Regions from separate parts of the Paenibacillus sp. PK4536 genome, predicted to be linked through region 1. Evidence: riboswitches for the same ligand, from Rfam matches in the RefSeq annotation. Region 1 holds a riboswitch; the other holds the start of a gene.

The links. A riboswitch is a leader RNA that binds a small molecule or an ion and turns the genes downstream of it on or off. The one in region 1 is predicted to bind FMN.
Region 2: it holds a riboswitch for FMN, as region 1 does, so the genes downstream of both, ribD (bifunctional diaminohydroxyphosphoribosylaminopyrimidine deaminase/5-amino-6-(5-phosphoribosylamino)uracil reductase RibD) here and PO903_RS12340 (DMT family transporter) in region 1, are expected to answer to the same signal.

The regions. Positions count from the first base shown of each region.
Region 1 is NZ_CP126313.1:2,747,744-2,751,177, forward strand. It holds gene PO903_RS12330 (hypothetical protein) at 1-801, shown strand, start outside; gene PO903_RS12335 (hypothetical protein) at 867-1,163, opposite strand; FMN riboswitch at 1,551-1,708, shown strand; gene PO903_RS12340 (DMT family transporter) at 1,845-2,825, shown strand; gene PO903_RS12345 (family 43 glycosylhydrolase) at 3,012-3,434, opposite strand, start outside.
Region 2 is NZ_CP126313.1:4,395,771-4,399,204, reverse strand. It holds gene PO903_RS19540 (amidohydrolase) at 1-233, shown strand, start outside; gene PO903_RS19535 (hypothetical protein) at 338-508, opposite strand; FMN riboswitch at 956-1,116, shown strand; gene ribD (bifunctional diaminohydroxyphosphoribosylaminopyrimidine deaminase/5-amino-6-(5-phosphoribosylamino)uracil reductase RibD) at 1,579-2,679, shown strand; gene ribE (riboflavin synthase) at 2,722-3,393, shown strand.

The sequences.
Region 1 (3,434 bases):
TATATTCCACAATCTACATCTGTTGTCGATGCCAAAGCCGCCAATCTCATACCAACGTATGAGGTTAAATTTATGCTGGATGATGATATTCTGAACAGCGACCTAACGATTCAGTCTGAAGTGAAAGATGCTTTTGATCTACCTGCAACAGCGCAGAAAATTGCGGTAGAGTATTTTGATACTAGTGATAAGCAGTTAGATAGTGAAGGTTGGAATGTACGTTTTCGCAAAAAAGCAGATAAAGATAATTTTGAAATGACGTATAAAAAGCGTTACAACATTGCTAATGGAAATATTGATGCGGCGTTAACTCTAGCGAATCAACAAGGATTCGATGCATCAGATACGAATTATGAAGCTGAAGTCGATTGGGGTTATGGTAAGCAGACGTTAAGTCTTTCTAATGATAAAAAGTCTAAAGCAACCACATCAGGAGCCACATTGCCAGCAGATAGCAAAGCATTGTCTCTACTTGTAGATAATCTTCCAGGTAAATTGAAAAAGTGGAAAGATGGATCAAGCTGGGGTGAAAAGCAGTTAAAAGTGTCTCGTGCTTATGGACCTGTAGTAGCTAGTAAATATGAAGGAACATGGAACGGAATCGATGTGGATGTTGAAATTTGGCCAATTCGCAATGCTTCAGGAACAGGTACAGAGCCAGTGATAGAGATTTCGTTCAAAACTGATGATTACAATACAGCAGCAGCAGATCGTCAACAATTGATGAACTATTTGAATCAAGAAGGTTGGTTAGTACCACAAGATTCACTCAAAACACAATTGGTATTAGATCGTTACTAAGAACATCTATTTAAAAATAGACAAAAAAAGAAGCACCCTGCGAGGTGCTTCTTTTGGTTGTTCTATTAGTATCCGCTGCGTTCCATATTGCCCATACCTGCAAAGAATGCTGCACCGAAAACAAGAAAGATAACAATGTAAATAACAATAACGATTGCTGCCCATAACAGTCCTGCTTTGGCATAGTTAGCTTTGGTAGGATGAGTACCGCCACCAAAAGCCCATACAAATAACATCACTAGATTGACAATTGGAATAGCTAACAATAAAAGTGTAAGCATCCATTCTTTCACACTGATAATAGAAGCAGGTGCATCCGGTTGTGCAGGCGGGTAACCATTGTTTTGCGAATTATAATCCAAATTTTTCTACCCCTCTCAATTATGTACTGAATATTGTGGAAACATGTAAAGCATCTATGATTATACAACTGTTACAGATATGTGACAATAGAGTAATGCAAAAGAAAATAGTTATATTTTCCATTTTTATCGACAAATCTATAAATGTATAGAAACATTCGATCATGACTAGACAGAAATTATATTTGTTGTATAGTATAGTTAATTGATCGGAATTAAATGTTTTAATCTATTGTTAGCTATTTATTTGTACAAAACTATTGCAAGTTACTAAAAGTATCTTTATAATGAGATATATTGAATGTTTGATACAAGAAAGTTTTCAAATCTTGTTTTCATGGTTAAACATGAGAGTAGCTAAATTATACTAACAAACCAAAATCGAATAGAGATCTTCGGGGTAGGGTGCAATTCCCGACCGGCGGTGAACATTTTTTACAAGTGAAAAAATGGTAGCCCGCGACTCATTTTTCGTTTTATAGAGGAATGACTGATCTGGTGAGAATCCAGAGCCGACGGTAAAGTCCGGATGGGAGAAGATCAACCGATAAGCATGCCAGTGTATTGTAAAATACAGTTGCAGGTTTATTTGATCAAGCCCCCGTTTATTGTACGTTGATAACGGGGGCTTTCCGTATGAGATCTCATATTCAAATTCTAATCACGTAGGGAGTTTGAATCATGGAAAATGCAAGTTATAACATCAAAACAGCATCATCAGCTAGACAGCGTCATATTAAAAGTGGATTTTGGCTTGTTTTTGTAGGCGCCGCTTTATGGGGCGTAGATCCACTGTTCCGAATTATTTTGCTGAAAACAATGACTTCAACTCAGTTGGTATTGTTGGAGCATTTGATTGTTTTTCTAGCGGCGGCTCCGGTATTATGGGTGAACCGTGCTGAATTAAAAGGATTAAAAATGCGCCATATTGGAGCGTTATTGTTCTTATCATGGGGTGGATCAGCAATTGCTACGATTCTATTTACGATGGGATTGGCTCATGGTAACCTCAATGCCGTCTTATTATTACAGAAATTACAACCAATCTTTGCGATCGTATTAGCCCGTATTATTTTGAAAGAAGTATTACCGCGTGGATTTGGCTGGTTATTTGCTTTAGCATTAGTCGGTACGTATATTTTAACTTTCGGATTCGCGATTCCGATTGGTCATATGAGTGAATTTGTACAGGTCGGTAGTTTATTTGCTCTAGGTGCAGCTGCATTATGGGGTGGATCTACAGTTATGGGACGCTTAATGGTGGGACAGATGAAATATGAGACCGTCACATCATTGCGCTTTATTATGGCACTACCATTATTGCTTGTATTAACGTGGCATGAAGGTGCAGCTTGGAGCCTATCTGCTGATTCTGGTGGTATCGCAGCGGTATCATTAAATTTGCTAGGTCAAGCCTTATTGCCGGGCTTGCTCAGTCTATTGATGTATTATAAAGGATTGTCGACTACCAAAGCTTCGGTAGCAACATTGGCAGAATTGAGCTTTCCATTAGTCGGTGTCATTATTAACTGGATCGTATTTGGACAATTATTAACATGGGCTCAATTGGTCGGATTCTTGTTAATCTGGGTAGCATTATTCTTTATTTCCAGACGTCAACAACCATCTGATGCCAAAACAGCAGTACCTTCTGCATCATAAGCTCTGTTGTATCAAAAAGAATATGTTCATCTATCTATAAATAGTAACTTTAATATCAAAAATCCTGTCTACCTAGCGAAATTCTGCTATAGTAGACAGGATTTTTTTAGTTTGTATAAGACAGAGATGTCATAAGATATCGAATATTCAGTAGCTTGTCATCTCAAGCCTGAAAGTATTCTATATTTATTGAATACGTACTAGATCGAAGAAGTCTAACTCTCCATAACCATTTCCTTTACTAAAACGAATTGTATGATTACCTGCTGTCAACGATAGACGTTGCGTTGATAATCCCCAATTTTCCCAACCTTTATTCGTAATAAAAAAGTCTGTTGCATTATTGCTATCGACAGAAAGGCGCAGAGTAGACCAATCCAGTCCATCGGTGCCATTGCCTGTACGTGCAGCTAGCATATAGGTTCCTGTTGTAGGAACATTCACAGAATATTGTACATAACTGCCTGTTGTATCAATATGACCTGCTTTGGACGATCCTGAACCATTCGGGCTTGAAGAAGCATAAGCTGCTCCGCCAAAAGTTCCTTGCTCGCCTTCATAACGGTTGCGATCTGGTTCACCTGATGGAATAGCTATCTGTACATTCGG
Region 2 (3,434 bases), 1.6 Mb from region 1:
CTGTAGAAGGCTATTTACCACAGGAGCGACTGACTATAGCGGAAGCTGTACATTTATTTACAGTCGGTAGTGCACAAGCGGCAGGCGAAGAACAAGAGCGAGGTAGTATTCAAGTTGGCAAAGCTGCTGATTTTACAGTACTGGATCGAGATATCTCAACAGATTCAGAGTCTTTGTTACAGACTCGAGTTAAGATGACCATTGTTAATGGACATATCGCTTATCAAGCCTAGTAAACTGTAGTTATTCTATTTAGCACATCATGAACTCAAAAAACACCTATACATGATCTGCTTTTTTGGACAGAGCTTATGCATAGGTATTTTTTTATATTGGATTAACGAATAATATAGTGTTGCAAAAAATCTAAAAAGTCTTGTTGCATGGTGCCGAGTGACAAGATTTTTTTGATGATTCGAAACCGCCAGCGTTGACCGTTACTTTGAAATGACCATAAAGCATCCAGCAAACTGCCTGTATTATAATTCTGCTCCTGTAGATCAGTCACTGGAATCTCTAGGGTATGTATGACTTTTGATGAGAAAAAATTAAGAAATAAAATGATTAGCTTATCGTGATTTAGGAGCAATATCGTTTTACTAGAATAGGAGGCAAAACTTTGAGACTGGGCATAACAGATCTGCGTATTGGCTTCTATGTACGGTGTAGTCAGTTTGCGAATAAGCGTTTTGTGGATAAATAGCATCATCAAGCACCTTTCTATGTGAATAATAAAGAACTTACAATGGGCGACAACATACATTATCTAACTATAAAAAAGTCAATTTATTATACAATATTAGTAATAGACAAGTCATGCGATAAGTCATTTTCAAAAGAATAATATTCATAATGACTCTCTACAAAAAAGGTGAAAATGGAGCTTTCTTGATTTTTAATTGTTTCGATGATATGATTTCAGCATCACAGCAAAATCGTGATTATAATTTCATACGTTATCCTTCGGGGCGGGGCGCAATTCCCCACCGGCGGTGTTGAGATCAAGTTTGTATAGGTCTCTAAGTCCGTGACCCGGCTATGTGTTGTATAATCATAGACGGTGGATCTGGTGAGAATCCGGAGCCGACAGTATAGTCTGGATGGGAGAGGGATACAGAAGTCGCTTGCATAGCGATTTCTGAATTAAGATGCACTTATTTGAGTGTATAGTTTACTATTTTCAGGAAGCAATAATCTGTGGATAACAGGTTTATTTGGTCTCTGATGATAGTCTATATATTGAAAATATGTTGATATTGGATCAGTGGATCAAGCTGAGATGATAGTAGATATACAGTTTTGTGCTGTGCATTTACAGACATACGATCGCCATCAAATAAGCACATTCCATTCTTACTCCTATACATGAAGATGTTAAGCCCTGTAAACATTCGGATATTATTCCGGTTTACAGGGCTTTTTGCTTGTCATTGTATCATTTTAACCTTTATAATTTAGTTATTAAATTATGAATAGTAACTAAATATGAGGATACGAATATGTGAAATCATTACCGTATAGATGATCTATTGCATGGTGCGGTATGAAAGACCTATTGTATCGAAGGAGCCCTTAATCATGAACGTAATCAATGATGAATTTTACATGACACTAGCGCTAGATTTAGCAGAAAAGGCTCAAGGGCAGACAGATATCAATCCTGTTGTCGGTTGCGTAGTCGTCAAAGACGGCAGAATTGTAGGGATGGGAGCCCATTTACAACGTGGAACCGGACATGCTGAAGTCCATGCGCTCAATATGGCAGGAGATCAAGCAGAAGGTGCAACAGCGTATGTGACACTAGAGCCATGCAGTCATTATGGCAAAACGCCTCCTTGTAGTGATCGTCTGATCAAAGAAAAAGTGAAGCGAGTTGTGGTGGCAGCAGTAGATCCAAATCCACAGGTAGCTGGTTCAGGTATCGAAAAGCTACGCAGTCATGGGATTGAAGTGGTGACAGGAGTACTGGCTAAGCGATCGGAACGACTGAACGAAACATTTAACAAATATATTACAACAGGGCTACCTTTCGTAACGCTCAAAACAGCTAGTACGTTAGACGGTCGTCTGGCTTCTCGCACAGGAGATAGTAAATGGATATCCAATAGCGATGCTCGTGCGATCGTTCATACGATGCGTCATCGTCATCAAGGCATTATGGTAGGCATTGGTACAGTATTGGCTGATGATCCTGAGCTGACCACACGTACAGAAGTGACAGGTGTTCAGCCGACTCGAATTGTGATTGACTCGCAACTTCGTATTCCTTATACCGCTAAGTTATTAAATACGGAAGTGGCTCCTACGATTATTGTCACAACATATCAAGCGAATCGAGATCGTATCCATGAACTACAAGAACGTGGAATCACAGTCATTATCTGTGGTAGCGGCCCGTATGTGGATCTTCCTTTTGCAATGAAAAAGCTTGGCAAACTGGAGATATCTTCGATTCTGTTAGAAGGTGGAGGTACGCTGAACGGTTCGATGCTTGAAGCTGGATTGATCGATCGAATCACTTTATTTTTTGCTCCCAAAATTATCGGGGGTACATTATCCACTTTTGCATTTGATGGATTTGAAAAAATGAATCAAGCAGTCACTTTAGATGAACTCGAAATAGAGACGTTAGAGGACAATGTCTATATCAGTGGATTACCACGTTATCATCATCTATAACCTTGAAGCAGATCAGCTTTATCGAAAGGAGGATGTCTATCTATGTTCACCGGATTGATCGAAGAAATAGGAACACTGAGACAAAATGGACGACGTGGCGAAACGATGGTATTGGGTATTAACGCATCACGTATTATGGACGGGCTTCAAATTGGAGACAGCGTAGCATGTAACGGGGTCTGCTTAACAGTAACCACGATTGCAGGTTCGATGTTTACAGTAGACGTAATGCCAGAGACCTATCGGTCGTCCAGTCTTAAAGAACTGACGACAGGCAGTCCGATTAATTTAGAGCGGGCGATGATCGCTAACGGACGCTTTGGAGGGCATATTGTACAAGGCCATGTCGATGGAACAGCGCATATTGAGCAGATACAGAGCAACCAGAATGCTGTGATTTTCCAGATTGCACCGACAGATCATGATTTATTTCGTTATATCATTCCCAAAGGATCAATCACAGTCGATGGAATCAGCTTAACGGTAGTATCGGTAACCAGCACTTCGTTTACAATCTCGATTATTCCTCATACTCTTAAAGAAACAGTGCTTGCTTACCGCAAAGCAGGCGACATGGTCAATATTGAATGTGATGTGCTTGGTAAATATGTCGAACATTTATTACAGTACCAATCGAATACAGCTAATGATGCAACCCATCAGAAAAAGCCATCAATCACCAGTCAATTTTTGCAGGAAAATGGATATATGTAAGCGCTTGGCAGTATAAGCGCGAAAGAGTTCAATAAAAAAAT